3 regions of the Martinezella sp. CNPSo 3964 genome follow, and region 3 is predicted to be linked to each of the others. Evidence: riboswitches for the same ligand, from Rfam matches in the RefSeq annotation. Region 3 holds a riboswitch; each other region holds the start of a gene.
The links. A riboswitch is a leader RNA that binds a small molecule or an ion and turns the genes downstream of it on or off. The one in region 3 is predicted to bind thiamine pyrophosphate.

Region 1 (10,413 bases), on a different contig from region 3:
GGCCCTGTTCCCGTCAGGGCAGCAAGGGGAGGGCGACGCCCTCCCCGGGGACGTCGATCAGGTGATGCGACGGATGCTTTCTGCGATCTCCTGCGGCTCGAAGACCTTCTTCCAGTCGTCGCGCATCAGGGCAGGAATGCCGAATTCGATTGCCTTGTTGCAGGCATCGGAGAACACGCCGTCGACTTCCTTGAAGATGACGGCGCCGAGCACGTTCATGTGGCCGAGTAGGAAGTCGCGGGCGGCTTCTGCCGGAACGCCGCGGGCAACGCATTCATCCATGGCCTGACGCATGATGACGAGCAGCGAGGCGCAGACGGTTTCGGAAAGGCCCGGCTCCAGCATCGCCATCTGCTCGACGGTGACGCGGTGCGAGCGCATGACGGGCGCCCAGATGACCTTGGCGATTTCCTCGCCGAGAGCATAGGCGCTTTCCGGGCCTTGCATCAGTGCCGAGACGATATGCTGCTTGGCAAAGAGGCCGCCGAAATGGTCCTTCTTGGCCTGCATGTCGGTCTCGTCGTTGAAGATCGGCGGATGGCAGGGGTGGGTGACGAAATAGGTGAGGTCTTCACGGTGCGGCAGATGGCCGGCGAAGGGGGCGGCGGCGTCGAGAGCGACGACCATCGTGCCGGGCTTCAGCTTGTCGACGATGCCGGCGGCAACCTTGCCGATCGCGGTGTCCGGCACAGCAAGGATAACCACGTCTGCGCCATCGAGCGCGGCGTCGGCAGGTACGCAATCGACGGAAAGATCATTCTTCAGGCGAGCCTTGCCGGCGTCGCTGACCTCGACATGGCGCACATCGAAGCGCGAGCCTTTCAGGTTCTTGGCGAGCCGGTAGCCCATTTTGCCGCCGGCGCCGAAAAGAGCAATTGCAGTCATGTTAGTACCTCGTTCACTTTCAGAGTGTGGTATCGTAAGTGGTATAATGAGTCAATGAGCATGCCATTGATTCACCGAAGAATGACGCAGCTATGATCCTCTGCCGTCGCGGATCTGCGCGAAGTAATCATCGGTACCGACCTGTCCGCCCTTCAGCGCGATCTGCAGGCCGTTGGTGGGTGCGTAGCTGCCATGGGCCGTGCAAAGCGGCGAACCTGGCGTTTGCGGTAAAGGGAGAAGTGTTGTCAGGGCCTCGACGCGCAATTCCTTCAGCGCGTGGCTCGACGTGTCGCCGCCGGCAATGACGGCGCGGCTCAGGTTTTCCTGTTCGATCAGCCGTCGCAGGATCGTACCGAGGGCTTGGCCGAGGCGATGGCGTGCGCTCGGAATGCGGTCGATATCGCCGCCGCGGTCGGCGGAAGGGCCGAGTGCCGTGTGAAGGATGACGCTGCGTCCGGCCTTGAGGCTGGCCACGCCCGCGGCGACCGCTGTGTCCAGCGCCTGCTCGGCATTTTCTCCGACAAGGGCCAAGGGATCGAGATCGATGCCGTCAAATCCGTCGGCCGTAGCCCGGCGGATTTGACGTTCGGTCGTAGGCGATACGCTGCCGGAGACGACCGCCAGGCGATCGACCCTACCCGGAGGAGCGAAATCCGGCTTCTCTCCGATCAATCCTTCGTTGCGCCAGGCATTGAGAAGGGCATATTCGACACCGGATGAGCCTGCGACGAAGGCGTTGCCCTTGTTTGCGAGACGCCATAGCTGGTGACCTGCGGCAGCCTGGGTTTCCGCACTGTCGACGTCAAGCAGCAGGATACCTTCCTTGCCTCCCGTCAGCGCATCGATCCGTGCGTCGGCATCGGCTGCCCGGATCGCAACGAGGTCTGCAAGGCTGACGGGGAGGGATGTTTGCCTGCTTAGATGCAGGGCCAGATCGGCCTCGTCCATCGGCGTAACCGGATGCCGGCTCATGACGGGGTGGCGGTCGATGCGGAACACCTGTCCCTGATAGGCGGCGAAGAGATGGCCAAAGGCGGTGTAACGCCTGAGCTGCGGTGCTCCGACCACGACAGGCACGACAGGTTGCTTAAAGAGCGCCTTGCCGATCTCGATCGCCTTGCCGATGTTGCCGATCTTGGGACTGGAATCGAACGTCGAGCAGACTTTGTAGTGGCACATCGCAGCGTCGAGGCTCTTCAGCCATTCGAACGCAGGCGTCAGGTGTTCGTCCATCCATTGCGGCGCTTCGCTGCGGCTGGTGCCGGCGATGCCGATGGCGCGGCAATCCTTGAACCGCTCCAGCATGGCCTCGCTCGGAGTGCCGAGAAAGAGCGCCGTCGGCACGCCATTCGAGGCAAGGGCCTCCATGACGTCGGTCGAGCCGGTAAAATCATCGCCGTAATAGCTGAGAAGAAGATTGGACATCGCTGTCAGGCATCCTTGCCGTCACTGAATTTTGCGATCGAGGCGGCAAGCTCCGGATGGTCCTTGGCATATTGTTCAAGCGGAATGTCCGAAACCGCCGCCTGCCAGGCCTGCTGGATGGCGCGAACGCCAGCCGCCGGTCCGAAGGGATGGCTGACGATGCCGCCGCCGCAGAGATAAAGGAGGTCCGTCGTCCTGCCTGTGCGCTGATAGGTCTCCGGCGCCTGGCCGCCCCATTGACCGGAACCGGCAACCGGAAGCGGACAGTCGGATGGGTCGAAGAGCGGCGTGCTGATGGCCTTGAAGGATTCTACGAAGCTGTCGTCCGGCTCCCAGTATTTGACCCTGATGCCGTTGATCTGGAACTGGTCGACCCCGAGCAGGCGCCAGAACTGCTGATACACCTTGAAATCCATACCGGCGCCGGGATGACGGGTCAGGATATCCCAGCCATTGCGATGCGCATGCAGCACCAGCCCGGAGCGCTTGCGCAGAAAGCTCATGCCGCCGAAGCCGATGGAGTTGATGTTGACGACGGCGCAATTGCCGCCGGCCTTTAACACCAGATCATGGTTGCGCATCATTTCATCCGGATCGGCATGCGAAATGCCGAAGGCATACATTACCTTCTTGCCGGTCTTCTGCTCGTGATCGAGGATCAGCGGCATGATGGCTTCGACGCGCTCTTTGAGCGGCGAATAGGCGGGGCTCATCAGCTTCTCGTCATCCTTGATGAAATCGACGCCAGAGCTGATCAATTCACCGACGAGTGCTGCCGTTTCCTTCGGTCGAAGGCCGAGAGCCGGCTTGACGATAGTGCCGATGATCGGGCGGCCGCTGACGCCGGTCAGGCGCATGCTGCCGGGTACGCCGAATTGCGGGCCGGGATGCGCGTCGCGAAAGGCGTTTGGCAGCTTCATGTCGACGATGCGGATGCCGGTCATGCCCTTGATCGAGAAGACGCCGCCGATCGCGATCGTCATCAGTGCCGCAAGATCGGTGCCGATCGCATCCAGCGGAAAGGCAATGTCGACATCGGCGCGATGGATCGGACCATGGCCCTCCGCCGCTTCCGGCCAGGTCGGGCGTTCGGTGTCGGCAAGGGTGCGGATCGCGGTGACCTGTGCGGCCACACGCGCCTTGAGCTCTTCCGTCTCGCCCGGCACGGCGACGAAGGTGCCGGTCGACTGATCGCTGGCGATCTTGCGAGCCATCGCCTCGATGCTGCCGGGCGTTTCGATACGGTAGGTGATGGTGATGGTCATGAGTGGATGAATGCTCCTCTCGCCGACGATTTTTCGCGTGGCGCAAACTGGTGATCTGGTATAATGAGTATTCCAACTTCTGCAACGATTTTTTTGCCCGGTTGCCGATAAGGCGTTTCGTATGGGCTTCCGCCATGGCGGCCAAAAATGCATAAGGGAGAAAAGCTTTGGGAAAGCGGGATTCCATGAGCCAGCCTGTCGAACAAATTGTACGTCGAAAGCTATCAGATGAAGTATTCGACCGGCTGGAACGGTTGATCACATCGGGCGAGCTCAAGCCTGGGGATGAGATGCCGTCCGAGCGCGTTCTTATGGAGCGCTTCGGTGTCGGGCGTCCGGCGATCCGCGAAGCCATGCAGGCACTTGCCAATATGGGGCTGGTCAACATTTCCCACGGCGAACGTGCGAAGGTGCTGCAGCTCACGGCGAAATCGATCTTCCGGCAGGTCGATCTGACCGCAAAGATCATGTTGTCGCAATCGTCCGACTCGCTCGAACAGCTGAAGAGTGCGCGCATCTTCTTCGAGCGCGGCATGGCGCGAGAGGCGGCCCAGCGCACGAGCAAGAAGGATGTTGACGATCTTCACGAGATCATCGAGCGGCAGCGCGCGTCCCTTGGCCATGCGGAGGACTTCATTTCTGCCGATATGCAGTTCCATACGCGTATTGCTCAGATTTCCGGCAATCCGATCTTCGGCGCCGTCAGCGAGGCGATGCTCGCATGGCTGAAAGCCTATCACACCGACATGCTGATCTGGACCGGCAAGGAAAAGTTCACGCTGGTCGAACACGAGGAAATCCTTGCGCGCCTGGCTGAAAACGATGCCGATGGAGCCGAGCAGGCGATGCTCAAACATCTGGAGCGGTCGCGGGCGCTTTATACCAAATGAACCCGTCGGTCTTCGCCCTGCGAGGGCATAGCGGCTTAGCGCCTTTGTCGTAATTCCTCCCCAATCCTTATAGAATCTGTTGGCATACAAATGAGGTGTGCGTGATGATCCATTTCTTTCAGCGAAACGTGGCGCTTTTGCTTGCCTCCATCATGACGGCAGTCGCCATAACCCTTTATAATCTGAGCTGCCTTCTACTCAGGCATCATCATGCGATGCTGCACAATCTGCATCATGCGGCAGGTGCGTTGGTCCTTCTCGCCGGCTTCTACACCATGATCCGCTATATGCAGTCGTTGCCGGATGATGAAGGCTAGAAATACTCCGAAATTCGAGCCGGCAATTTCAGATAGAGTTCAGCCTGCGCGGCTATATCCTCGCCCTGTCCCGATGCGAAATCGGCGACACCTTCGCCAGGTGTTGCCAATTTCAAATTTGGAACCAGTTTCACAGCTAGTTCGTCGCACCACTCCGGTGCAAGCCCCCATGAACAACTGAGGATATCAAAACGTGGCTGATGTTTGTACGCAAGGCGTGGACACGGGCTTTGTCGCCCTGGGCTATGCCAAGATCGCAATTCTAGGCGTCGTGCAGGGATTGACGGAGCTGCTGCCGGTTTCGTCCACTGCCCACATGCGCCTGGTGCCAGCCTTGCTCGGCTGGCAGGACCCAGGTTCTGCCTTCTCGGCTACGATGCAGCTTGCCGCCCTAGCCGCGATTGTCTCCTATTTCTGGAGCGACGTTCGCTATGTTACCTTTGGATCTCTTGATGCGATCAGGCAAAGGGATTGGCGTTCGCCCGCCATCCGCCTTGCGATCGCCATCGTGATTGCGACCGTACCGATCGTGATCGCCGGCCTGCTCCTGTCATCCTCCTTGAATGCCTGCGGCACGTCGTTCCGCAGCCTCTGGGTGATCGGTATCGCCTGCCTGGTCATGGGCTTGTTGCTGGCGATCGCGGAACTCTACAGCCGCCACCGGAAAGATATCGAGCAGATGACGCTGATCGATGCTCTTTTCGTCGGCATCACACAAGTCGGTGCGCTTGTTCCCGGTGTCTCGCGTTCCGGTTCGACACTGACTGGTGCGCTGTTCCTTGGCCTGAAGCGCGAGGAGGCGGCACGGTTCTCGTTCCTGTTGGGCTTGCCGGCCATTGCGCTCGCCGGCTTGAAGGAGCTGTTCACACTCTACAAAGCTCACATCCCGATGGAGGCCTGGTCGGTCCTGCTCGTCGGACTGATTGTTGGCAGCATATCGTCCTTCATCACCATCTGGGGACTGATGCGCTTCCTGGAGCGCTTTTCGACCTGGCCTTTCGTCATCTACCGCGTCGTGCTCGGCGCGGTCATCATATTCGGCGTGCTGACCATGGGATGGGCGTGAGCGGACGGTTCTAACCGGCTGCGAAGGCTTAATTGGCGCTGCCTTTCAAGGCAGCGCCTTTTTCGTTCTCGAGCCGTTATCCGAAGACGAGACCGCCGTCGACGATCAGATTTTGCCCGGTCACGGCGCGTGCCCAGGGGCTTGCGAAGAAGAGCACTGCGTCGGCCGCCTCTTCCGGCGATGTGACACGGCGCAGTGGTGTATTCGCGGCGATGATATCGAAGACGGCTTCCGGCGTGGCGCTGCTCGCATCCGTCGTACGCAAGAGGCCGCCAGAGACCATGTTGACTGTGATTCCTAGCGGGCCGAGTTCCGCGGCAGCCGTGCGGGTCAGCGACAGCAATGCCGCCTTGGCCGCGGTATAATCATGATAGGGCACCACCGGATTCTGGAAGAGGTTGGTGCCGATGGTGACGATCCGGCCGAAGCCTGCCTCAGCCATTGCCGGTCGCGCCGCCTGTATCAGGTTCAAGCCGCCCTGCAGGGCGGTTTCCAGCTGCTTAGCCATCTCTGCCCAACTCAAGGCATCCAGTTTCGAGCGCGCATCACCGTTGAAGCTGAAATCGGCCAGCGCATTGTGCACGATGGTCGTCGGCGTTCCGAAATGCTTGGCAACGTCGGAAACAAGCCGCTTGGTGGCTTCCACGTCGCGAATATCGGCTTGAAAAGCTTTTGCATGATCGCCGAGCTCCGCTGCAAGCGCTTCTGCGCTCTCGCGGCTTGCGCGATAATTGATCGCCACTTTCGCTCCTTCCCGGGCAAAGGCCTTCGCTATGGCGGCGCCGAGACCACGCCCGGCGCCGGAAACGATGACGACTTGGTCCTTGAGTGAAAGACTCATTTCTCTACTCCTTATTTGTTTGGCCAGAGTGCATGGAAATGCTGCACTGGTCCGTGGCCGCTCCCAACGGAAAGCTGGCCTGCGGCAGCAACCGCGGCAGCAAGATAGGTTTTGCCGACCGCGATAGCTTCGGGAAGCGGCAGGCCCTTGGCGATCTCCGCAGCGATGGCGCTGGAGAGCGTGCAACCTGTCCCATGCGTATTCTTGGTCGGCAGCCGCTCGGCTTCGAACCAGGCCACGCGGCCGGCGCTTGCCAGCACATCCGGGCTTTCGTCACCCTCGAGATGGCCGCCCTTGACGAGGACAGCCGAAGGCCCGAGCGCTGCCAGCGCGAGTGCCTGACGTGCCATGTCTCCGCGGCTTCTCGCCTCCACGTCGTGCAACAGCGCAGCCGCTTCGGGCAGGTTCGGTGTAATGACCGTCGCCAGCGGCAGCAGCCGCGTGGTCAGCACGTCAACGGCATCGGCAGCCAGCAGGGCGGCGCCGCCCTTGGCGATCATGACCGGGTCGAGGACGACGGGCACATCGCGATGTCGCGTCAGAATGTCTGCGACGGCATTGGCGATGGCGGCATTGGCGATCATGCCGATCTTGACGGCATCCACATGGACGTCGGCAAAGATCGCATTGATCTGATCCGCGACGAAATGTGGAGGCACGGGATGGACGCCGGAGACGCCCTGCGTGTTCTGCGCCGTCAGGGCGGTGAGGGCTGCCATCCCATAAACGCCGCGGGCGGAGAAGGTTTTCAAGTCGGCCTGGATACCGGCGCCACCCGAGGGATCGGAGCCGGCAATGGATAGAACGTTGCGGATCATTGGCGGGCCTCCTTAATGGCTTTCGCGATGAGGGCTGTCGCGGCTTGCGAGTCCGGTTGGCCGCATATGGCCGAGACGACCGCGAGACCACCGGCGCCGGCCGAGTAGACGTTTGCAGCATGCTCTGCCTTGAGGCCACCGATCGCGACTGATGGAACCGGGCAACGCCTGACGATGCGGGCAAGTCCGTCGAAGCCGATCGGTTGCTTGTGGTCGGGCTTGGTGGGCGTTGAAAAGACCGGGCCGATCCCGGCATAGTCGACGATGCCGGCATCTACGGAGGAGGCGAGGGCTTCCGTTTCCACCGAGAGGCCGAGGATCATGTCCGGCCCGATCATCCGGCGGGCATCGGCTGCATTCATATCCTCCTGGCCGATATGGAGGCCATCCGCGCCAATGGCGATGGCAACCTCGACATTGTCGTTGACGATCAGCCGGACATTCGTTCCGTGCAGAATTTGCTTGAGGGCGCGGCCTGTCTCGATCATGGCTGCGGTCGGAGCATGTTTGTCGCGCAACTGCACGATGGTTGCGCCGCCGGCAACGGCTGCACGGGTCGTTTCAACCATGCCGAGGTCGGCGCAGAGCGCTGGATCGAGGACGAGATAGAGCGAGAGGTCGAAGTCTTTCATGCTACCGTTACCCTTGCTTCGCGATCGAGGACCTCCGGCGTGAGGGAAGCGAGTGCATCAAGGAAGCGCCAGGAGAATGAGCCGGGGCCATCGGCCGCCGCGCCTGCCTGCGTACCGGCGACGGCGAAGACGGCCAGGGCGGCGACGGTCGCTTCTAAGGGCGCATTTGTCGTTGCCGCCGCAAAGGCACCGACGAGGCAGGTGAGCGAGCAGCCGAGGGCTGTGACCTGCGGCATGAATGGCGAACCGCCGGCGATGCGCTTCGCCTTCTGCCCATCCGTCACGAAATCCGTGACACCAGTGACCGCGACTATGCAGCCGTGCTTTTCGGCGAGCAGTCGGGCGGAATCTTCCGCTTGTTCGACGGCATCCCTGCTATCGACGCCCTGGCCGCGGCTCGTACCACCGGCGAGCGCGATGATCTCGGATGCGTTGCCGCGAATGATCGTCGGCTGCAACTCGAGCAATTGCGCGACCGCCTTGCGGCGAAACGCAGTCGCGTAATGGGCGACGGGATCGAGGACCCAGGGCTTGCCGGCATTGTTTGCCGACCTCGCAGCCTTCAGCATGCCAGCAAGCCAGCCGGTCGAAAGCGTGCCGATATTGATTGTCAGCGCGCCTGATATCGCCGCAAATTCGCCGGCTTCCTCTTCGGCATGTACCATTGCCGGCGACGCCCCGGCGGCGAGCATCACATTGGCCGCGATGTTCATGGCGACGAAATTGGTGATGCATTGCACGAGCGGAGGGTTGGCCCGCATGGCGTGAAGCAGATTGCCTGCAGTTGTTTGGTCTTGCATATCGCCCCTTTCAGGCGGGCGAGACGCATAGGGACGACGTACTTGTGCTTACGAGGTCCCGAGCGACTCCCTCCGCCAGCATGATCTGGTTCAGGTTCGAAGGGTGCTTCTCAGCCCGCCGGATGGCGGACGCCCCTGTCTCTCATCTCTCTTCTTTTCGCAGACAAAGGCGTCGCTGTCATCATCAAATCACAAAAGCCAATCTGACGGCGGCGATCGCCTGCTTTTTCGGCGACCTATGCAATATACGCATTGGTGGAGTGATCTCTTAGCTCTGCAAAAAGCTGCGGGCTTCGACTATATGTTTCTCATCGAAGCGACGGGAGCGCCAAGCACGGCCGCTCAGCTTCGAAAGCCCAAGGAAAGGGGATCATCATGAACGTAGCACGCTCTTTCAATAACTGGCGCAAGTATCGTCAGACGGTCGCTGAACTGGGCCGTATGTCCACGCGCGAACTGCACGACCTGGGTATCGACCGCGGCGAAATCCGCAATGTTGCCCGCGCAGCGATCGCTCGCTAACGGCCGCAACGGCTCGTTATAAAGCTGCCTTATGCCAGCGCCTGTTCCCTCGAGCAGGCGCTTTTGCTTTGTGGACATTGATGTTCACTTTTGCCGCGCTTGCCGAAGATTGCATCAGTTCAGCTCTCCGCTTTTCGCATGGCGCATAACTGCCTTGCAAAGAAATGCCTATGAACTGAGCAAAAGACTGGTATGTTCCTACTCACCGAAGCGATGCATCTCCTCCCGCATCCCTTCGCTTGGCAGACGTCCTTATCCTCCTCCCAGGGACGACTGCAGGAACAGCGGAACTCCTCCTCCCATCCGCTGTTCGGTTCTTGTAGAAAGCCTGCCGCACCTCCTCCCGCGGCAGGCTTTTTCGTTTCATCGAACCTCCACGCGATTCCGAATGGCCTAAATTGGCGCAGGGACCTTGGCCCGAGGCAAGCGGCCCGAGCGCCAAACGGCACCGGGGAATTAAAGAGTGCGCAATCTCCTCTCGCAAAAATGAACTGTGGCCACTATGTGCGACCTATGTAGCGCGCTACATCGAAGATCGCCCCAAACTTGATTTCCGAAAAAGGAAGATGCCCATGACCGGTTCTGCCGAATACTCGCCGCCGAAAATCTGGACCTGGAACAAGGCCAATGGCGGCCAGTTCGCCAATATCAACCGTCCGATTGCCGGGCCGACGCACGACAAGGAGTTGCCTGTGGGACGCCATCCCCTCCAGCTCTATTCGCTGGGAACACCGAATGGCGTGAAGGTCACCATCATGCTCGAAGAGCTGCTGGCGCTCGGTCTTGGCGGTGCCGAATATGATGCCTGGCTGATCAAGATCGGCGAGGGCGATCAGTTCGGTAGCGGTTTCGTTGACGTCAATCCGAATTCGAAGATCCCGGCTCTGCTCGACCGCAGTGGCCCGAAGCCGGTCCGCGTCTTCGAATCGGCATCGATCCTGATGTATCTTGC
Region 2 (10,413 bases), on a different contig from region 3:
GGTCATCGGCGGCCTGATCACCGAATGGACGATCGATCGGGGCAGTTTCGAACTGGTCCCGTGCGGACAGATGTTCATAAAGATGGTGCTGAAGACGTGGTTCCCGCTGGCCCAGACGCAGGAGCTGGCGATTACCGCGATCTAACGATTCCGGGAAAGGCGCATAGCGGTTTTCCCTTTGGAAATTAAGAAAACCAGCGAGAGCGGTTCTAAGCGTCTGCGAGACCGAACCGATTCCTCAAAGCTTGCAAATAAAAAAGGATCCGGAGGGAAAGCCAGATCCTTTGCTTTGATCGGAGGTCAACCGATCGATGAAAGAAGCCTGACGGATTGGAACGTCAGGCTTCTCTTACCCGGCATTGAGCCGGATAATTCAATATTAGAAGGCGCGTTCGAAGCGCAGGATACCAGCCCACTGATCCTGGTTCACAGAATCGAAGTTGGTGTAGGAGACTTCCGGCTCGATGAGCAGGTTCTTAACCGGGTTCCACTTGACGTTCGTCGTAGCGGCGAAGATCTTGGAGTCGGTGTAGGCGAGCTGCAGGTTCCACTTCAGCTTTTCGTTGATCGGAACGCCAACGCCGCCCCAAACTGCCCAGTCACCCCAGCCGCACTTCGACGGATCGTTAACAGGGCAAGCCGAACGATCGAGGTTAGTGCCGGCGTACTTGTTGAGCTTGTCGCCGTTGGTGTTCCAGCCACCCATCAAGAAGGCCGAGAACGTGCCGAAGTCGGCATCGACGCGGGCCTTGACAGCGCCTTCTTCGACGATCGAGTCGTAACCGCCGACAACCTTGAAGCCCCATGCGCCAGACTTGAAGCCAGCACCGGCAACAACGTCAGGAGCGTAGTGGTTGCCCTTGTCGTCGGACCACCAGCTTGCGCCGTAGGAAGCGCCAGAACCACTGGAGTTCGAGTCTTCAACCGAGATCACAGCCGTGAAGCCGTTGCCGGCATCGTAGTTGTAGGTCAACTGGTTGAGTTCGTACGGGCCGTCATAGATCACGTCGTCGTTGATGACGTCGCCGGCATAACCGATGTAGGAGTTATACTGCGAGTCTGCCTTGCCGACGAGGAAACCACCGAGGCTGATGTTAGCGAACAGCAGCTTCGTGGAGGTGGAGTTGCCGTCGTTCCAGTCCCAACGGATGACCGTGTTGGTCTTCAGCGGGCCGTATTCGGTGTCGGTCGCGGTGTCGACGCTCAGCTCTGCACGGGTGTGCCACAGCGTACCGTTCTTGCTGTTCGGGTTGTAGGCATCGTACCACTCGCCTTCGGTACGGACGCGGCCGCCGATCTTGAGGCAGGTTTCCGTGCCCGGAATGAAGAAGTAGCCAGCACCGTATGCGTCGCAGATACGGACGTATTCCAGCGGCTCCGGCTCAGCTGCTACGATAGCATCAGCCGCGTGAGCACCGGATACTGCTGCAAGCGCAGCAGCGGAGCCGAGAAGAAGGCTCTTGATGTTCATAATTAAACTCCTGGTTGTAATATGCACTTCTATTTTACCGCGAGCGCAGAACTTGAACACTACCCAAGCGATCGGTTTGGTCAAAACACGACCGGGCAGTCCGGCAAATACGCACCTGATGTTGGCTTGAGTCCCCTCGAACCTTCATGATTACCCCCGCGGTAAAAGGTTTTGAAATGCCTCTACCGATCCGACCGATTGCTCGACCGTAAGACAACTTATGTCCTGCATTGGATTTACAAACAGCCCGTATGTTTGTCAATTATATGAAACGTGCCGAGACGTTAGTCTTGGGCGCTGTTGCTTAAATGCAACTCGCGACAGCAGGCCAAGGCGGCACCTCGCAACGATCGCAAAGAGACACCTGTTCGTGAAAGCCCCCGCCAAGCAGGATCGTCACCATATCTGGGGCCAACGCGATGTGGGCAATCGATGGCGGCACGGCTAGGACGCCTCCGCCAGTCGGCTTGAGCAAAGATCAGCAACAAATTTCAATAATTCGGTACACACAGAAATATTGAATTTCCCTAGATTCCGCCGAGTCGCGCCATCAGAGAGGGAAAATCGCGAATGAATGAGAATCGGCTGATCTTCATAGCGACCCCTTGCTTCGGTGGCCTCGTTACCAAGGACTATATGCAGTCCATTTTTTCCCTGATGCAGACCGGAGCACAGGCAGGCATACAACTAACCCTAGCTCTGCTCGGCAATGACGCCCTGATCACCCGCAGCCGCAACACGCTTGTTTCGTCCTTCCTGAACGACACGACAGCAACCCATATGCTCTTCATCGACGCCGACATCAGCTTCGAGCCCGATCAGGTCATGAGGCTGCTGGACGCCGACAAGGATGTCGTCGCCGCCATGTATCCGATCAAGGATTATGATTGGGAGACGGCGGCCCGCATCAATTCACCAAACGGCGAAACCCTTGCGGCCGCCGCACTTCATTATGTCGGAACCCCGCTTGTCGGCCAGATTGCCGAGCGTGAAGGCGATTTCGTCAGCGCCGTCTATGCAGGGACGGGCATGCTTCTAATCAAGCGCAACGTCATCGAGAGAATGATCGCCGCCTATCCCGAACTGCGCTACAACGCAATCCACGCCTATCCCAGCACAAAACGTTCGCCGAGCACGCAATATGCCCTATTCGAATGCATGGTCGAGGAAGGAACGGGAATTTATCTCAGCGAGGATTTTGCCTTCTGTCACCGCTGGCGAGCGCTTGGCGGCAAGATCTGGCTCGATACCGCCAGCAAGCTTTCCCATACCGGCCCTCATCGCTTCGTCGGCAATACCGCACCACGCTACTAAAAAGCACGCAAAGGTTGTGATCAACTAGAGGCGGCAGCGCTCAATCTCCCGAACGATGCGACCATCGCTGTGGGGTTGACAGAGGATAACAGTAAGGCATAGCCTTTTCGACATTCACCAGGGGGGTCCCGGCAAGGGGCTGAGATACTGCTGAACAATGCGGCTTTGCCGATTGTGGGCGCAGTGACCCGTTGAACCTGATCCAGTTCATACTGGCGTAGGGACGGTGCAAGCGCTCGAAGGCTACGGATTCCTGCGTGGATTCCATGCCGGCGTCTTTCCATCATTCCGGCTGATTGACTGGGTCTCCAACTGCAACTTGGAGCCTCAAACCATGAACATTGCCGCAAAGAATCTCACCCCGACCGTCACCACAGGCCCGCTGCCGGCGTCGCGCAAGATCTATGTCCCCGGGGACATTCACACAGACATCCGCGTGCCGATGCGCGAAATCAGCGTCCATCCGACATCGGGCGAGCCGCCCGTCATTGTCTACGATTCCTCCGGTCCCTATACGATCGACGGCGCCGATATCCGCATCGAACAGGGCCTGTCGCAGCTTCGCCGTGACTGGGTGCTCGCGCGCGGTGATGTCGAGGCCTATGGGGGCCGCCATGTGCGCCCCGAAGACAACGGCTTTGTGACTGGCGATCGACTGACGCCGGAATTTCCCGCCAAGCTCCAGCCGCTGCGGGCAAAGGACGGCAAAGCGGTCACACAGCTCGCCTATGCGCGGGCCGGCATCATCACGCCCGAGATGGAATTCATCGCCATCCGCGAGAATCTCGGCCGCAAGGCGAAAGCCGAAGCGCTGATTCGCGACGGCGAGAGTTTTGGCGCTCATATTCCCGACCATGTCACGCCGGAGTTCGTTCGCCAGGAGGTTGCCGCCGGACGTGCGATCATCCCGGCCAACATCAATCACCCCGAAAGCGAGCCGATGATCATCGGCCGGAACTTCCTGGTGAAGATCAACGCCAATATCGGCAATTCCGCCGTTACCTCCTCGATGGCGGAAGAGGTCGAGAAGATGGTCTGGGCCGCCCGCTGGGGTGCCGACACCGTCATGGATCTCTCGACCGGCCGCAATATCCACAACATCCGCGAATGGATCATCCGCAATTCCCCGCTGCCGATCGGTACGGTGCCGCTCTATCAGGCGCTGGAAAAGGTCGGCGGCATTGCCGAGGAACTGACCTGGGAGGTCTATCGCGACACGCTGATCGAGCAGGCCGAACAGGGCGTCGACTATTTCACCATCCATGCCGGCGTGCGGCTGCATTACATTCCGCTCACCGTCAATCGTGTCACCGGCATCGTCTCGCGCGGCGGCTCGATCATGGCCAAGTGGTGTCTTCATCACCATCGCGAGAGCTTCCTTTACGAGCATTTCGAGGAAATCTGCGATATCTGCCGCGCCTATGACGTCTCCTTCTCGCTCGGTGACGGTCTGCGCCCCGGCTCGATCGCCGACGCCAACGACGCCGCGCAATTTGCCGAACTCGAAACGCTTGGCGAGTTGACGAAGATCGCCTGGGCAAAAGATTGCCAGGTGATGATCGAGGGCCCCGGCCATGTGCCGATGCACAAGATCAAGGAAAACATGGACAAGCAGCTCGCCGTCTGCGGCGAAGCGCCCTTCTACACGCTGGGACCGCTGACGACGGATATCGCACCGGGCTACGACCACATTACCTCCGGCATCGGTGCCGCCATGATCGGCTGGTTCGGCACGGCGATGCTCTGCTACGTCACCCCGAAGGAGCATCTCGGCCTGCCCGACCGCAACGACGTCAAGACCGGCGTCATCACCTACAAGATCGCAGCCCATGCAGCCGATCTCGCCAAGGGTCATCCGGCCGCCCAGGTGCGTGACGACGCCCTGTCGCGCGCCCGGTTCGAGTTCCGCTGGGAGGATCAGTTCAACCTGTCGCTCGACCCGGACACCGCCCGCAGCTTCCATGACGAGACCCTGCCGAAGGAAGCCCACAAGGTGGCGCATTTCTGCTCGATGTGCGGTCCGAAATTCTGCTCGATGCGGATTTCACACGACATTCGCGCCGAAGCGCAGAAGGAAGGGCTGGAAGCCATGGCAGCCAAATATCGGGAGGGCGGAGACCTCTATATGCCGGTCGACACCACCACCCACCCGGCCGAGTGACATGCGCGTTCTCGTCAAAGGGGCCGGCGTTGCCGGCCTCACGGTTGCCCACGAACTGATGCGGCACGGGGCTGAAGTCACAATTTCGGACCCAAGCCGCAACTTCGGCCGTGCCGCCTCCTGGCTCGCCGGCGGGATGCTCGCGCCATGGTGCGAGCGCGAAAGCGCCGATGCAGCCGTGCTGGAGCGCGGCCGCGATGCTGCCGAGCGATGGGAGGCGATTCTACCCGGCAAGGTCGTCCGCAACGGAACCCTCGTCGTCGCGCCGAACCGCGACCAGAACGAGCTGAAGCGATTCGCCAGCCGCACGACTGGCTATCGCTGGGTGGACGAAGGAGAAATCGCCGCCCTTGAGCCGTCGCTTGCCGGCCGTTTTCGGCACGGCCTGTTCTTTCCGCAGGAGGCGCATCTCGATCCCCGCAAGGTTCTGCAATCGCTGAAGGACGATCTGTCTGCGAAAGGCGTCATCTTTATCGACGAGCTGGCGGACGACGGCGAATTCTTTGACGTCGTTGACTGCACGGGCGGCGCCCGCCTCGGCCGCAGCCCGGATCTGCGCGGCGTGCGCGGCGAAATGCTTTACCTGCAGAGCGAGGAGGTCTCGCTTTCGCGGCCCGTCCGCCTGCTGCATCCACGCTTTCCCGTCTATATCGTGCCACGCGGCAAGGGCCTGTTCATGGTCGGCGCGACGATGATCGAGACCGACTTCAAAGGGCCGATCACCGCCCGCTCGCTGATGGAGTTGCTGAACGCAGCCTATTCAGTGCATCCGGCCTTTGCCGATGCCGCCGTTGCCGAAACCGGCGTCGGTATCCGCCCTGCCTTTCCGGACAATCTTCCCCGCGTGACACGGGAGGGAAGAACCGTATTCGTCAACGGCCTCTATCGCCACGGCTTCCTGCTCGCGCCAGCGATGGCCGAAGAAGCCGCCGATCTCATCTTTTCCGGACACAACACCAGGAGCCGCCAATGCGCCTGATCATCAATGGCGAAGCCCAGATTGTCGAAGCAACCACGCTTTCGCAGCTTCTCACCGCGCTCGAATATGAGGGTGAGTGGCTGGCAACCGCCGTCAACGGCGAGCTCGTCCATAACGACGAGCGCAACGGCCATACTCTGGCCGATAATGACCGGATCGAAATCCTCACGCCAATGCAGGGAGGCTGACCCATGCTCGAACTTTACGGAACCCAAATCGCATCGCGCCTTCTTCTCGGCACGGCACGCTACCCCTCTCCGGCGGTGCTGGCGGAAGCTGTCAAGCGTTCGCAAACCGGCATCGTGACCGTGTCGCTACGACGGGAAACGGCCGGCGGGCGCAATGGCGGGGCATTCTTCGAGATGATTCGCGGGCTCGGCGTTCGCGTCCTTCCCAATACCGCCGGCTGCCACGGCGTTTCCGAGGCAGTGCTAACGGCGAAAATGGCGCGCGAAGTCTTCCGGACCAACTGGATCAAGCTAGAGGTGATCGGCAACCACGATACGCTGCAGCCCGATGTCTTCGCGCTGGTGGAATCAGCAAAAATCCTCACCGATGAAGGATTCGAGGTCTTCCCTTACACGACGGACGATCTCGTCGTCGCCGAACGACTGCTGGAAGCCGGATGCAAGGTGCTGATGCCCTGGTGCGCGCCGATCGGAACGGCAGCGGGACCGCTCAATCTCTCAGCTCTACGCTCGATGCGGGCACATTTTCCCGAGGTGCCGCTGATTGTGGATGCCGGCATCGGCAGGCCGTCGCACGCGACCACCGTCATGGAACTAGGTTTCGATGCCGTACTCTTGAACACAGCCGTTGCCGGCGCCGGCGATCCGGCGGCGATGGCGGAAGCTTTCGCCAGGGCGATTGATGCCGGCAGGCAGGCATTTGGCGCTGGCATGCTGGAACCGCGCGACATGGCCGTGCCATCGACACCCGTCATTGGAAAGGCAGTTTTCTCATGATGTTGGACCCATTCTATCTGATCATCGATAGCGCCGCTTGGATAAGGCGGCTCGTGCCGCTCGGCGTCAAACTGGTGCAGTTGCGTATCAAAGATCGCTCAACGCCTGAGATCCGAGCGGAAATTCGCGAATCGAAGGCAATTTGCGCCGCGCATGAGTGCCAATTGATCGTCAATGACTATTGGCAGCTGGCGATCGAGGAAGGCTGCGATTTCATCCATCTCGGCCAGGAGGATCTCGCTACCGCCGACCTCACTGCTATTCGTGCAGCCGGATTGAAGCTTGGGCTGTCGACGCACGACCAGGCGGAATTGGCAACGGCGCTTGCTGCCGAACCCGATTACATAGCGCTTGGACCGATCTATCCGACCATTCTCAAGGCCATGCCCTGGGCACCACAGGGGCTGGAGCGCATCGGCCAGTGGAAGGCCCGCATCGGCAATATGCCGCTCGTGGCGATCGGCGGCCTGAGCGTCGAACGCCTTGCCGGTGTATTCGGGCACGGCGCCGACATTGCCGCCGTCGTGACCGACATCACGCGTAATCCTGACCCCGAATCGCGAACACGCGAATGGATCGAAGCGACGCGACGAGTGCCTTCAAATTGACAAGATCACCCCATCAGAGGCCATTGAGACGCGCGATTTTGCCGTCTATCGCATGATGAACGGCGCATTCATAAAATATTCAGCTGAACATAATCATGCTTAATACGTTGATTAGATGACTCGCGCATTTCGCTGAGCACAAAGGCTGCTTTGGAGGTAGTCATGATAAAGAAGACGGTTCTTACGGTTATGCTGGCCGCTGCAGTGGTAGGCGGCGCATTGGCGCCAGTCACCAACGCACAGGCGCAGTATTACGACGGCCGCGGTCCCTATCGCGGCGACTGGCGTGGCCATGACGATTGGCGTCGCCATCATCACCATGGCAATGGCGGCGCGATCGCCGGCGGTGTTGCCGCGGGTCTCCTCGGCGGCCTGATCGTTGGCGGCGCCCTTGCCAACAGGGGTCCGGTGTACGAAGTAGCGCCGCCGCCACCGAGATGCTGGTTCGAAAGCCGCCAGGTCGAGAACCAGTATGACGACGGTTGGCATTACGAGCGCGTTCGCGTTTGTAACTAACAAATCAGTCGAGCCTCGCCCTCGTGCGCTTGGCTTGATGGATGCTTTTTGCATTGCCGGCGGAGAACACCGCCGGCAATGTTTTTTTGAAAGCCGCCGATGACCGAGCTTACAGGCCGTGCGTCCTCGGATAGGCATTGCGTTCCGGGAATATTCGCCCAACAAGGCTTTCAGGCTCGGGCCGCCAGATTTCGACCAGCAACGGATAACAGGGCACCGTATCGCTCGAGTGCTCGCTGCCACAATCACCACCTGGGCAGGCTGAAAGCGCGCCGAGAAGATCGATCTCAGCAAAGAACTCAATGAAATCGCCCGGCCGCACCGGGCTTGCCTTCATGAAATATTGGTGGGTATCGCGGGTAAAGCCGGTGCACATGAAGACGTTCAGCACATCGTGAACATGGAATTCCGCCTCCTGAACGGAGATATCCATTTCCTTGGCAAGCGCGCGCGACAGGTTCGAATGGCAGCAATGATGATAATCATCGCCCTTCAGGAGTCGATTCGTGTAGGGATCGCAGCGCGTACCGATGACGTCGTGAACGCCGGCCCCATCCGCGTCCCAGCCATACCAGCCGAGCGTATCATGGGTTATCGTTGCCATTGACCGCAGATAAGGCAACGTGCTCCACAGCCGATCGCCGACACCGACATGGGTTGCGTGCAGCGCGCGCGTCTTGCCGCTGAAGAATCGCTCCGAGAGATCAGCCGCATTCCACAGATTGAGATCGCCTACCTGTGATCCCTCCACGCTGACAATGCGGAAGAAATGTCCCTTCGGCACGCGAAAACTACCGCCTTCGCGCGGGGCCACGATGATTTCGGCCGTTTTCGTCATGGTTTGCCTTGCCGCTTGCAGCACATCCATGTCGGCCGGCGGTAGCGTCCCGTTCGGATAGACGACAACGGGTGGCTTGCCGCGCCGCTCCTCGGCATCAGCGGGAACGGGCATATCGAAACTACTGCTCATGATGACTTTTCATTCCTCACCGATTTAGGGCCGAGACATTCATTATGGCAGCACTGTAAGGATATCAGGCCCCTGCGCAACGGTGATCGGGCTTGCGCTTTGGCTAAGTCTTACTTAGCCTTATGGACATGCAACATGTCCCGCTTGCCTCCCTTCGAGCCTTCGAGGCCGCCATTCGTCATGAGAGTTTCGCCAAGGCGGCTGCTGAACTCAATCTCACCGCCGCGGGCGTGAGCCAGCATGTGCGTGCGCTGGAGGAATGGCTCGGTATCAAGCTCTTTACGCGTCATGCCCGCGGTGTCACGGCGACGATAGCCGGTCGCGAATTAGGAGCGGTGGTTGCAAGCGGTCTCGGACAAATCGACATCGCCGCCCGGCAGTTGCGGCTTGCCGGCACCAACCGGCCTGTCAGCGTGGCGTGTATTGCTTCCGTCGCCACCCGTTGGCTGATACCGCGGCTGCAGGCGTTCAAGAAGCAATACCCCGAAATTCAGATCAATATCGTCTATGCACTCGATGCGAGGACGCCGGAGGCGGCAAGCGTCGATCTGTTGATCCGCCATGGACCAAGGCCGGCGGTCAATGCGGTTTCCCTATTGCCCGCCGAAACGCGGCCAACCTGCTCTGCGGAGTACGAGCGTCGTCACGGACCGATCAGAAGGCCGGCCGATCTTCTCGATCTCGACCTCCTGCATGATGAAACGACGGCCGCCTGGACACAATGGTTTGCGCTTGAGAATATCCGCCGGCCTCTGAAACCCGGTCCGATCTTTGCCGATTTCGGATTGATGATCGGATCCGTGATCGGCGGGCAGGGCATCGGGCTCTGCCCGACGGCCTTGATCTCAGACGAACTCACCAATGGCACATTGGTTACCCTGTCCGACACGTCATTGGATACCGACAAAAGCTACTGGCTGCTGTCGGCCGACCGCCTTTCCAGCGAAGCGGAGATATTTCGCGACTGGCTGATTTCCGTTAGCAAATAGGCTGCGAAGGGCGCGAAATCCGGGGCTGTGGCAAACCTGTGTCAAAGGTTTTCGGCGGTAACCGTCAGAAAACGGACTGGCTCAGGGTCGATATCGGTATCGATCAGACCCAGTCGCTTCAGCGTCAGATCGATGGCACGGCGCGCCTGAACCTCCGGAGCCTGGTCAAGAACGATGGTCATCAGGCCTTCTTTGAGATAGGCGCGCGTCACATCGGACAATTCATGTCCAACCCAGAAGACCGGCCGCCGACGATACCGGCGCAAAACGGTCGCGATCGCTGCATTGTCGCCGCCGGCGCTATAGAGGCCGGCAATGTCGGGATATCTGGCGAAGGCGCTCGTCAGCAGCTCGATCGTCTTCATTTCATCGTCCTCGTCGAACATGACTTCGACGAAACGATGCAAGGGGTTCGCATGATCGCGCAGATAGTTGGAAAA
Region 3 (10,413 bases):
CCGCATGGTGAAATCCCGGTCGCTGGCGCAGCTCTACGTGCAGAACGGCAGTGTCAGGGTGAATGGCGAGCGGGTCGTGCAGCCGAGCTTCGGCGTCAAGGTTGGCGACCGCATAGAGCTATCTCTGGAGCGTCGGGACGTCGTCCTGATCGTGCGCGCACCCGGCGATCGCAGGGGGCCTTTCGAAGAAGCCAGGCTGCTTTACGAAGATCTGACCCCACCGCCGGATGAGACAAAACGTCTCACCCCCTTCGAGCAGGCACTACGGGCGCCGGGTAGCGGCAGACCGACGAAACGCGATCGCCGGGCAATCGATCGCCTAACCTCGGACGATGATTAGAAAACTCTGCCTGTCGCGGGCGGTTTTCAAGATTGTTTGTCCTTGAAATTGACTGACAAAGTCGATACCTCACGATCAACCTGCCGGTAACCCGCCGGACGGCGCGTTTGCGCGTGACGCATTCGTCCGCCCGTTCGGCACCGTGGGAAGGTGCGACGTTCCAGGTTGCGCATCCGCGGAAAGCTAGAGACATTCCTGGAGTGCTTCATGACATATGTCGTGACCGACAATTGCATCCGCTGCAAATATACCGACTGCGTGGAAGTCTGCCCCGTTGACTGCTTCTACGAAGGCGAGAATTTCCTCGTCATCCATCCCGACGAATGCATCGATTGCGGTGTCTGCGAGCCGGAATGTCCTGCCGAGGCGATCAAGCCCGATACGGAGCCGGGTCTCGACAAATGGCTGAAGATCAATGCGGACTATGCCGCGATCTGGCCGAACATCACGGTCAAGCGCGATCCGATGCCGGAAGCCAAGGAAATGGACGGTGAACAGGGTAAATTCGAGAAATATTTCTCGACCAATCCCGGTGCGGGCGACTGATCGAAGGTCGTGACAGGCCGTCGATAAAGGTGTAGTCGATATCGCAGAAAGCGAATCATTGCCGTTGGGCCGCTGGTCGGTCAACGTGGCCATTTTGGCGCGCGCGCAGCAAATTATTGATTTCCTCAGATTTTTGTGATAGGTTCCTCACACTGATCCACTGCGGCATTTCGCGTGCCCAAAACCATCACGAAAGCAAATCACCAATCCGTACGCGGTTTCCTTGACATATCAACGTATTGTGTTGTCGGGTCCTGGATCGCGATGGATGGGTTTCTGTTTGCATAAGTCTGGCTGGACCAGGATGAAGTGACCCGACGGTACGTCCGTCTCATCCGGGCCTGACTGACCCGGCACCCCGGCCCCAACGGGGCGCGTAACAGGGAGTTTTTGAAAAGAATGACGACCCAGCAGAAAAAACCTTCAGCAGCACGCCACGGCTTCAAGACTGGTGAAGCGATCGTTTATCCGGCCCATGGTGTCGGCACGATCACTGCGATCGAAGAACAAGAAGTCGCAGGCATGAAGCTCGAGCTGTTCGTAATCGACTTCGAGAAAGACAAGATGCGTCTGAAGGTGCCGGTGGCCAAGGCCATGAGCATCGGCATGCGCAAGCTTTCCGAGACGGATTTCGTTGAGCGTGCATTGAAGGTCGTGCAGGGCAAGGCCCGCGTGAAGCGCACCATGTGGTCGCGCCGCGCGCAGGAATACGATGCCAAGATCAATTCCGGCGATCTGATCTCGATCGCAGAGGTCGTTCGCGATCTTTATCGCGCCGAGAACCAGCCGGAGCAGTCCTATTCCGAACGCCAGCTTTACGAAGCTGCTCTCGACCGCATGGCGCGCGAAATTGCCGCCGTCAACAAGATGTCGGAAACCGAAGCCGTTCGTCTTGTCGAGACCAATCTCAACAAGGGTCCGAAGCGCGGCAAGGTCATCGACGACGACGACTCGCAGGACGAAGCCGCATAAGGCCAAGGCGCCAATATTGCTGCAAAAAACCCGGCCTTCGTGCCGGGTTTTTTCTTTGGAACCTTTTCCGTTCTGCCGCGTTTAAACCTCGTGTTGGCGGTCGGTGTGGGTGTGCTCCTGCGGAGAGGGGGTTCCATACAGGCCGTATTATAGACATTCACGAGGACCGGCCTATGCGTTTTCACTCGAAGCTCCCCGGCGATCTGAAGATGCTTCAATCGTCAGACCCGTTCGATGAGATCGAACTAGACTAGTCATCGATCATCCGGCGCGCCGGATATCGATTTCCAATTCGCAATTTCATTCATTGATTTCCATCCGAACAGCGATGTTTGGAAACGATGCTTGCTGCCCTTTTCGTCAACCGCGGCATAGAGACGATTTGAGGCCGAACCCAGGAGATGCATATGACGAATATGTCTGCAGATCGGCGCATGATCAAAGTTGCGATGGCTGCTCCCTATCTCGATCGCGACGAAGAACACAATCTCGCCATTCGTTGGAAGGATCACGAGGATCGCGGCGCCCGCAATCAGATCGCAACCGCCCATATGCGCCTCGTCATTTCCATGGCGGGGAAATTTCGTAATTTCGGATTGCCGATGAGCGATCTGGTGCAGGAAGGTTATGTCGGCTTGCTGGAAGCGGCTGCCCGCTTCGAACCGGAACGGGAGGTTCGCTTCTCTACCTATGCAAGCTGGTGGATTCGCGCTTCGATCCAGGACTATATCCTGCGCAATTGGTCGATCGTGCGTGGCGGCACGAGTTCCGCTCAGAAGGCGCTGTTCTTCAATCTGCGCCGTTTGCGCGCCAAGCTTGCCCGCAGCAATTCCAGCGTTACCGTGCAGTCGATCCATGAGGAAATCGCCGTCACGCTCGGCGTCAGCCTTGCCGATGTGCAGACGATGGACGCGCGCCTTTCCAGCAGCGATACCTCGCTGCAAGCACCGTCGATCGCAGGCGATTCCGAAAGCGCCGAGCGTATTGATTTTCTGATCAGTGACGAGCCGCTTCCCGACGAGCAGGTCTCGGACATGATCGATGGCGAACGTCGCCGCATCTGGTTGGCATCGGCGCTGAAGCATCTCAACGAGCGCGAAATGAAGATCATCCGGGCGCGTCGTCTTGTCGAAGATGGAGCGACGCTGGAAGAGCTCGGCGCCGATTTAGGTATTTCCAAGGAACGCGTGCGGCAGATCGAAAGCCGGGCCATGGACAAGCTCCGCAATGCGCTTGTCGATGCCGACCCGCGCATGGCGAGCTACGCCTGAGCTAAAGCGCGTCGCGCTCTTTCAGATTCGCTTCTCGCGCTTTAGGTCTTTGATTTTGCGCATGTCGTTATCGCAAAACCGCTGCGCACTTTTGCGCGACGTGCTTTAGATCTTCTCCCGGATGGAAGAAGAGCCGCTCATTATTCCGAGATAATTTTGACCCTGTCGCCCGGCGCAATCGTCGCCCCGGTTGGCAGGGCATTGATCAGTTTGAACAGATCGAGTTTGCGATCGGTGCCCATCATGCGGGCGGCGAGCGTGGTGATGGTGTCGCCAGGCTTGACGGTGACGACGCGCACGCGCAGCGGCTTCAGCGAGGCAGCCTCTTCCGGCGTCATATGCCGGAAGCTCGCGAGCAGAACATTGGCAGTCTGATCGAGCTGTGTGATATTTCCCTTCGGCACCGCCGTCAGGAAGCGGAAGATCTGCGTGCGGTCGCGGATGACAGTCACATCGAAATCCCAGCGATCGGCGGAGGCGCGCGCGGTTGCGGCCGGCATGCCGTTGACGGTGATCGACTTGATCGACGATGGATCGAGGCCCGTGACCCAGCCGCTGGAAATATAATTCGTCAGATTCTGGTTCTGGGTATCGGCAACGCCGTCGAAGCGGATGGCGATATCGCCCGGGCCAGTCGCCATGACGGCTTCGACCTTGTTGTCGATACGGAAATCGGGTGGCACGTCGAAGCGGATGCCGAGGCCGCCATGCAGGAAGGTCTGGCCACGCACATAGCCCTCCTCGGGACTGTCGCCATAGAGCAGGCCGTCGATGCCGTTCAGGTAATAATCGCGGCCGATGTCGCCGACCTTGCCTTCCTCGCCGAATTCACGGGCATGCGCCTTGGCAAGATCGATGCGCTGCGGCGTGCTTGGGTGGCTTGAAAGGAAGTCCAGGCTCTGGTCCACGTCGGAGTTGGCCGACATGAAGCGGCTGTAGTCCTCCATCGCATTCAGGAATCGGGCGGCGGCATAAGGATCATAACCAGCCTGGCCGAGCGTGCGGATGCCGATCTCGTCGGCCTGCAGCTCCTGCTGGCGGGAGAAGGCGGCCAGACGCAGCTTGCCGCGCGCGAGCGCCTGCTTACCGGCGAGGTCGCTCGACAGGACTTCCGAAACGACACGGCTGGCGATGACCTCGGCTTCTTCGCGCTTCTGCCGCTCGATGCCGTGATTGGCTGTCACGTGCGCCATTTCATGTGCCAGCACGGCGGCAACTTCGGAAGCGTCGTTGGCAAGCGCCAAGAGGCCGCGTGTGACGTAGAGATAGCCGCCCGGCAGCGCGAAAGCGTTGATCGATGGTGAATTGAGAATGGTGATGCGGTAGGACTGCTGCGGATTTTCCGACACGCTGGTCAAGGCGCCGGCGATGCGGGCAACGAGCCGCTCGGTCTTGGCATCCTTGTACTCGCCGCCATAGCTTGCAAGAATGCGCGGATGCTCGCGAGCGCCCATCTGCGCGCGCGGATCGTTCTTCTGCACCTCGGAAACGATCTGCGGATTGGCGGAGGGGGAAACGCTCGGCTGATAGGATTGGTCCAGCACCGTCTGGCAGCCATTCAATATCATTGCGGCCGCAAGGAAGGGGACAAAGCGGCGCAAACGGGCTGCGACGGTCGCGCTGATCCTTCGTTCTGCTCGCTTGCTCTGCTTCAGGACCTGTATCCTACTCATTTCGCTGTCATGCCGGCTCGGCGCCAAATCCGGTTGATCGTTACCGGGCCGATCATCGTCGCGCGCCGACAAAGGTTACGTCCACCCCCATCGATCCGAATTTACCCGGACGGTCTCCACCCCTTGCTGTAGCCGATTTTGGCACCGGTTGCATAGCGAGACTCCGTTTAAATGTGGCGGCGTTGTATTTTAGCAAGCATTCCCTAGGACTTTCAGCCGCTTGCCGCGACGAAATTAAGGCAAAACCGGCGACAAGAAGCTGCGGCGCAATCAATGTTGCAGAAATGTGGTCAATGCCGGGATGCCGTCCGTCTCCAGAAAGGTCCCGATGGGAGCGGCGAGCTCGATCGTGCCGCCATCGATGAACGTGGCATGGTCGGCAAGGCGCCGTACCTCGGCCGGATCATGCGAGACGATCAGCACCGTATTGCCGGTCTCGCGATGCAGGATTTTCAGGAGCTCGACCATGCCCGAGCGCAGGCCGGGATCGAGGGCGGCGAAAGGCTCGTCCAGCAGCAGGATCGGCTTGTCACGCACCAGCGCCCGGGCAAAGGCGGCGCGCTGCCGTTCGCCGCCCGAGAGCGTTCCCGGCTTGCGCTTCTCGAAACCGGGCAACCCGACGCGCGCCAAGGCTTCCGAGACCCTTTGCCGGTCCTCTTTCGAAAGTTTCAATGACGGGCTGATGCCGAGGCCGACATTGGTGAAGAGATCGAGATGGGTAAAGAGGTTGTTGTCCTGGAAGACGAGGGACACCGGCCGCTCGGCGGGGTGCAGGCCGGTCACGTCCTCTCCGGCAAGCACAATGCGGCCGCGGTCGGGCTGTTCGAAGCCGGCTAGCAAATTGAGGAAGGTCGATTTTCCCGATCCAGAAGGGCCGGCGACGGCGATGATCTTGCCCTGCGGCAATGTGCAGTCGAAGCGGAAGTCATGCGTGCCGAGGCGCAGCTCGACGCCGGCCATCGCAATGCCCTGTTCCTTCATGTCCCTGCTATCATCCATTTCGCCTGCTTTCGTCATCACGTACGCCCTGGCCTGCCGTACCGGCGATGGTCAAGAGAAGGCAGACCAGGCCGAGGATCAAGGCATATCCGTCGGCATCATTGGTGCGATAGCTGCCGAGCTTGCTGTAGACCAGCCAGGGCAGGGTCATCAGGCTATCCGAGCCGAAGAGCGCCACTGCGCCCAGATCGCCGAGCGAGAGAGCCATGGCGAAGGAGAGGGCGGTGAAGAGCGGTTTGCGCAAACCCGGCCAATCAATCAGGCGAAGGCGGGCAATGCCGTGAAGGCCGAGGCTTGCCGCCAGCCGTTCGGTACGAAGGCGATGGACCACATAGGCCGGTTCGATGACGCGAATGACGAAGGGCAGCGCCATCAGTGCATTGATGATAACGATGAGGCCGGCCGCAAACCGGCTGGGATCGCCCAATGGCCTCAGGGCCAGGAACCAGCCGGTTGCCAGCACGATCGGCGGCACCAGCAGGATGAGCGACGCGCTCGCGCTCAATGCAACCGCCAGGCCGCGCAGGCCGAGGGTCTTGCGGCGATCCGCCGATATGACCGATCGGGCGCGAATGATGGCAAAAGATATCAGTACGGCTAGAAGGCCCGCGGCAAGCGCAACGACCAGGCTGGTGGCGGCCGCCTGCAGGAAGATCGGCTGACCGGCGAGCTTGAAAAGATTTGCCTCGAGGCCTGTCACGACGACCGAAGCGAGCGGCAGGCCGAGAAAGAGGGTAGCTGCCAACAGCATGATGGTATCGACCCATCGAGCGGCCACTCTTTGCCCGTCGATGCGTCGCAGGGTGCGACCACTGGTGAGGCCGTGATCGTCCGGCGCGCGAAACAGCATCATGGCGCCAAGGACGAAGAGGGTGATGACGATTTGCAACAGCGACAGCATTACGGCGCGGCCGGGATCGAAATCGAAGCGCAACGCCTGATAGATCGCCACTTCCAGCGTCGTCGCGGCCGGGCCGCCGCCGAGGATCAGGACCAACGTGAAGCTGGTCGCGCAGAGCATGAAGATCAGGCCGGCAATGCCCGGAATGAGGCCGCGCAGGATAGGCCATTCGATGAAGCGAAAGACCGAGATGGGCCGCATGCCCAGCTCATCGGCCACGAACCAATATTCCGCGGGAACGCGCTCCAGCCCCGCGAGCATCAGTCGGCAGGAGAGCGGCATGTTGAAGAAGACATGTGCCAGCAGGATGCCGGTGAGGCCATAGATGCTGACGGGCTGTGATAGGCCGAGTGCTGCAAGCGCCTGATTGAGCAGTCCTTGCCTGCCCCATATGCCGAGCAAGCCTAATGCACCGATCAGCACGGGCAGACCCATCGGCACGGCCATCAGACGGATCAGCCACAACCGGCCCGGAAAGCGAGGCTGACGAGCCAAGGCGCGCGCGACCGGAATGGCGAGCACGACGGAAAGCAACGTCGAGAGCACTGCCTGCAGCAGCGTGAAGCGCAGGACGCGCAACAGGTAGGGATCGGTCAGAGGATTGGTGCCGCCGGATTCGATGCCGGCGGCGAGCAGGACGAGCACGGCGATCCCGACGAAAAGCGCGATGCCGGCGAGGCTGAGTGCCCCACCGGAAATGACGCGTTTTCGTTCGGGTGCCGTGAGTATGATCAAGGCGTCAATTGCCGCTGGTGGCCGTCAGCCATTCATCGATCCACGCCTTGCGGTTCTTGTCGACGTCGGCCGGGCTCATCAGGAAGGTCTTCGAAGGCACCACGAGCTTGTTGAAGGCGTCCGGCAGCGGCTCGGAAGTTGCCGAGACCGGCATCATCCAGTTGCTTGTCGGGATGATGTCCTGGAAGCCTGTGGAAATCATGAACTTCAGGAAATCACGAGCAAGCTCCTTGTTCGGCGAGGACTTGATAAGGCCGGCGACCTCGATCTGGATATAGTGTCCTTCCGAGAAGGCGGCTGCCTGATAGCGGTCGGTCTTGTCCTCGATCATGTGATAAGCCGGCGACGTGGTGTAGGAGAGCACCATCGGCGCTTCGCCCTTGGTGAAGAGATCGTAGGCTTCCGACCAGCCGGGAGTGACGGTCAGGATGCGACCCTTGAGCTTCGTCCACGCGTCGGCCGCCTTGTCGCCATAGATCGACTTGACCCAGAGCAGCAGGCCGAGGCCTGGCGTGGAGGTGCGCGGGTCTTCGATGACGATCTTCTGCGAGGGGTCGCCCTCGACGAGATCCTTCATGCTCTTCGGCGGGTTCTTGACGGTCTGGCTGTCGTAGATCACGGCGAAGTGGCCGTAGTCGTAGGGCACGAAGACATCGTCCTTGAAGCCACCGGGAACCTTGAGGGCCGAGGTATCGACGCCGCTCACATCGAACAGGCCGGTATCTTTGGCCTCGTCGACGAGATTGGTGTCGAGGCCGAGGACGACATCGGCCTTGGTGCCGGCGCCTTCCAGCTTCAGGCGGGAGAGAAGCGCCACGCCATCGGTGACGCTGACATAGTTGACCGTGCAGCCGCAGGTCTTCTCGAAAGCGGCCTTGATCTTGGCGCCCGGACCCCAATCGGCGGTAAAGCTCTCATAGGTGTAGATGGTCAGGGTCTTGTCGGCTGCCTGAGCAGGCTGTGCGGCAAAGAAGCTTGTTCCGGCGGCAAGGGCCAGGCCGGCGAAGAATGACAATAGCGAACGGTGTTGCATGACAGCGCCTCCTTTTTTTGGTTTCGTCTTGAAGGGGAAAGGGCGCCATGATTTCGTCACGCGTCTAATCCCTCCGCCGGTGTTAGCCGGATCAGGTTCCGCGGGTTGGCCGGTTAGAGCCTCTCAGCCAGATATCCGAAAGGACATAAGGCACCCCGTTAGAGCGTCGGCAGATTTAGCCCTGTGACGAAGGGATGACAAGGGAAATGATTCCCTTGTCGATTGCGGGCGGAGGGATGTTACTCGGCTGCGTGCGCAGCGGCCGTGGTGCTGCTGTCGAATTTCTGCGTCGCCCCCGGAAGTTGCACGTTCTTCAATGTCAGCGAGGTCAGTAGACCGATGAGGCAGATGCCGGCCGCCGTCATGAACAGCGGGCTGAAGGCGCTCGCATAGGCGTTGGCGACGGCCTCGCGGGTTGCTTCGGGCAATGCGGCCATCATCTTCGGCGTCAGTTCCTCGATATTGGATACGCCCGCGATCGAGACGCCGACATTGCCAAGCTTGGCGGCAATGATGGCGCCGTAGATGGAGATGGCGATGGAGGCGCCGCCCATGCGCGAGAGCGTGACGGCGCCGGTCGCAGCACCAACGTCGCGGGCTGCCGCGGCATTCTGCACGCCGATGACGGGTACCTGCTGCGCAAGACCGATTCCGATGCCGTGCAGAAGCATCAGGCCGCCGATGAAGACGACGGGTGTGCCGGCAGGCAGGACGGCGATCGAGGCAAATGCGATGGCACTGCAGGCAGCACTTGCGATGGCGAAGGGCTTGTAGCGCCCCTTCGCGGCGATCAGCCGGCCAGCCGATAGCGAACCGCAGACGATACCACCAGTCAGGAGAATGAACAGCAGGCCGGCCATCGAGGGCGAAAGGCCCGTCGTCGTCTGCAGGAAGAGCGCGAAATAATTGACCATGCCGATCGCAACGGCGCCGCTGGTGATCGAGATGATCAGCAGCAGACCGAATGTCGGATTGCGGAACAGCGTCATCGGTACGATGGGCTCGGGTGCGCGGCGCTCGATGAAGACCCAGGCAATGGCGCAGATCACGCCGAAAGCGATGATGCCGAGGCATTGCGGCGACAGCAGCGATCCGAAGAGTTCGGTGCCGTCGGCGGCAAGCACGATGCTCGTTGTCGTCAGGGCAAGAACGATCGCGCCGGCATAATCGATCTTCGGGCGGCGGGCCGGCTTGCGATAGGGAAGCATGGTGGCAAGGCCGGCCAGCACGATGAAGCCGATTGGCACATTGACGAGGAAGATGGAGCGCCAGCCGAAGAGATCGCTCATCGTGCCGCCGAGAACGGGGCCGATGGCGCCGGAAGCCATCAGTACGAGGCTCGAATAGCTCTGGTAGCGGGCGCGTTCCCGCGGTTCGAAGAGGTCGGCGTTGACGGCGAAGATCGACACAAGGATGCCGCCGCCGCCGAGGCCTTGAAGGACGCGAGCTGCGATGAGCGTATCCATCGAAACGGCGAGGCCGCAGACGGCTGAGCCGATCGTGAAGATCGCGATCGCCGTCATCATCACGTATTTGCGGCCAAAGAGATCGCCGAGTTTGCCGTAAACCGGCATGACGGCTGAGAGGGAGAGAAGATAGGCCGAACCGATCCAGCCGAAGCGCTCCAGATGGCCGAACTCGCCGACGATCGTCGGCAGTGCCGTCGAGACGATCTGGTTGTCCAGCGTCGCCATAAACATGGCAGTCATCAGAAACAGGAAGAGTATAAGCCGCCGTTTATGATCCGCCACAAGCGGCGCGAACTTTGTCTGCATGTCCATGGGGCAAGAAATCCGAGCTTGGCCGAAACGCTGCGCGGTCGATCGAATGCGCGGGACGCCCCGGTTTTCATACTTGAGATATATGTGCCATTAGCATATAATTGTCAATGACAGGTGAATGCTGTTTGCATGTTTTATTTGTTTTCTGCCTCTGATATGGTG

Region 1: another riboswitch for thiamine pyrophosphate. It lies ahead of thiM (hydroxyethylthiazole kinase); the one in region 3 lies ahead of thiB (thiamine ABC transporter substrate binding subunit).
Region 2: another riboswitch for thiamine pyrophosphate. It lies ahead of thiC (phosphomethylpyrimidine synthase ThiC); the one in region 3 lies ahead of thiB (thiamine ABC transporter substrate binding subunit).

What each region holds. Positions count from the first base shown of each region.
Region 1 is NZ_JBXSOW010000005.1:450,498-460,910, forward strand. It holds gene AC13Q5_RS18570 (phosphogluconate dehydrogenase C-terminal domain-containing protein) at 58-885, opposite strand; gene AC13Q5_RS18575 (four-carbon acid sugar kinase family protein) at 976-2,310, opposite strand; gene oiaX (3-oxo-isoapionate-4-phosphate decarboxylase OiaX) at 2,316-3,575, opposite strand; gene AC13Q5_RS18585 (transcriptional regulator NanR) at 3,761-4,465, shown strand; gene AC13Q5_RS18590 (hypothetical protein) at 4,570-4,782, shown strand; gene AC13Q5_RS18595 (undecaprenyl-diphosphate phosphatase) at 4,976-5,848, shown strand; gene AC13Q5_RS18600 (3-oxoacyl-ACP reductase) at 5,925-6,689, opposite strand; gene thiD (bifunctional hydroxymethylpyrimidine kinase/phosphomethylpyrimidine kinase) at 6,701-7,507, opposite strand; gene thiE (thiamine phosphate synthase) at 7,504-8,139, opposite strand; gene thiM (hydroxyethylthiazole kinase) at 8,136-8,939, opposite strand; TPP riboswitch at 8,990-9,086, opposite strand; gene AC13Q5_RS18620 (DUF1127 domain-containing protein) at 9,315-9,461, shown strand; gene yghU (glutathione-dependent disulfide-bond oxidoreductase) at 10,034-10,413, shown strand, end outside.
Region 2 is NZ_JBXSOW010000005.1:267,003-277,415, reverse strand. It holds gene AC13Q5_RS17800 (TetR family transcriptional regulator) at 1-145, shown strand, start outside; gene AC13Q5_RS17795 (porin) at 380-1,471, opposite strand; gene AC13Q5_RS17790 (hypothetical protein) at 2,042-2,785, shown strand; TPP riboswitch at 2,895-3,027, shown strand; gene thiC (phosphomethylpyrimidine synthase ThiC) at 3,120-4,946, shown strand; gene thiO (glycine oxidase ThiO) at 4,948-5,925, shown strand; gene thiS (sulfur carrier protein ThiS) at 5,916-6,113, shown strand; gene AC13Q5_RS17770 (thiazole synthase) at 6,117-6,890, shown strand; gene AC13Q5_RS17765 (thiamine phosphate synthase) at 6,887-7,498, shown strand; gene AC13Q5_RS17760 (hypothetical protein) at 7,661-8,014, shown strand; gene AC13Q5_RS17755 (urea carboxylase-associated family protein) at 8,124-8,984, opposite strand; gene AC13Q5_RS17750 (LysR substrate-binding domain-containing protein) at 9,113-9,973, shown strand; gene AC13Q5_RS17745 (LacI family DNA-binding transcriptional regulator) at 10,015-10,413, opposite strand, start outside.
Region 3 is NZ_JBXSOW010000003.1:324,164-334,576, forward strand. It holds gene AC13Q5_RS12010 (RNA-binding S4 domain-containing protein) at 1-340, shown strand, start outside; gene fdxA (ferredoxin FdxA) at 548-886, shown strand; gene AC13Q5_RS12020 (CarD family transcriptional regulator) at 1,286-1,858, shown strand; gene AC13Q5_RS12025 (RNA polymerase factor sigma-32) at 2,266-3,129, shown strand; gene AC13Q5_RS12030 (M48 family metalloprotease) at 3,270-4,697, opposite strand; gene AC13Q5_RS12035 (thiamine ABC transporter ATP-binding protein) at 5,073-5,801, opposite strand; gene thiP (thiamine/thiamine pyrophosphate ABC transporter permease ThiP) at 5,794-7,434, opposite strand; gene thiB (thiamine ABC transporter substrate binding subunit) at 7,442-8,470, opposite strand; TPP riboswitch at 8,522-8,638, opposite strand; gene AC13Q5_RS12050 (MFS transporter) at 8,710-10,251, opposite strand.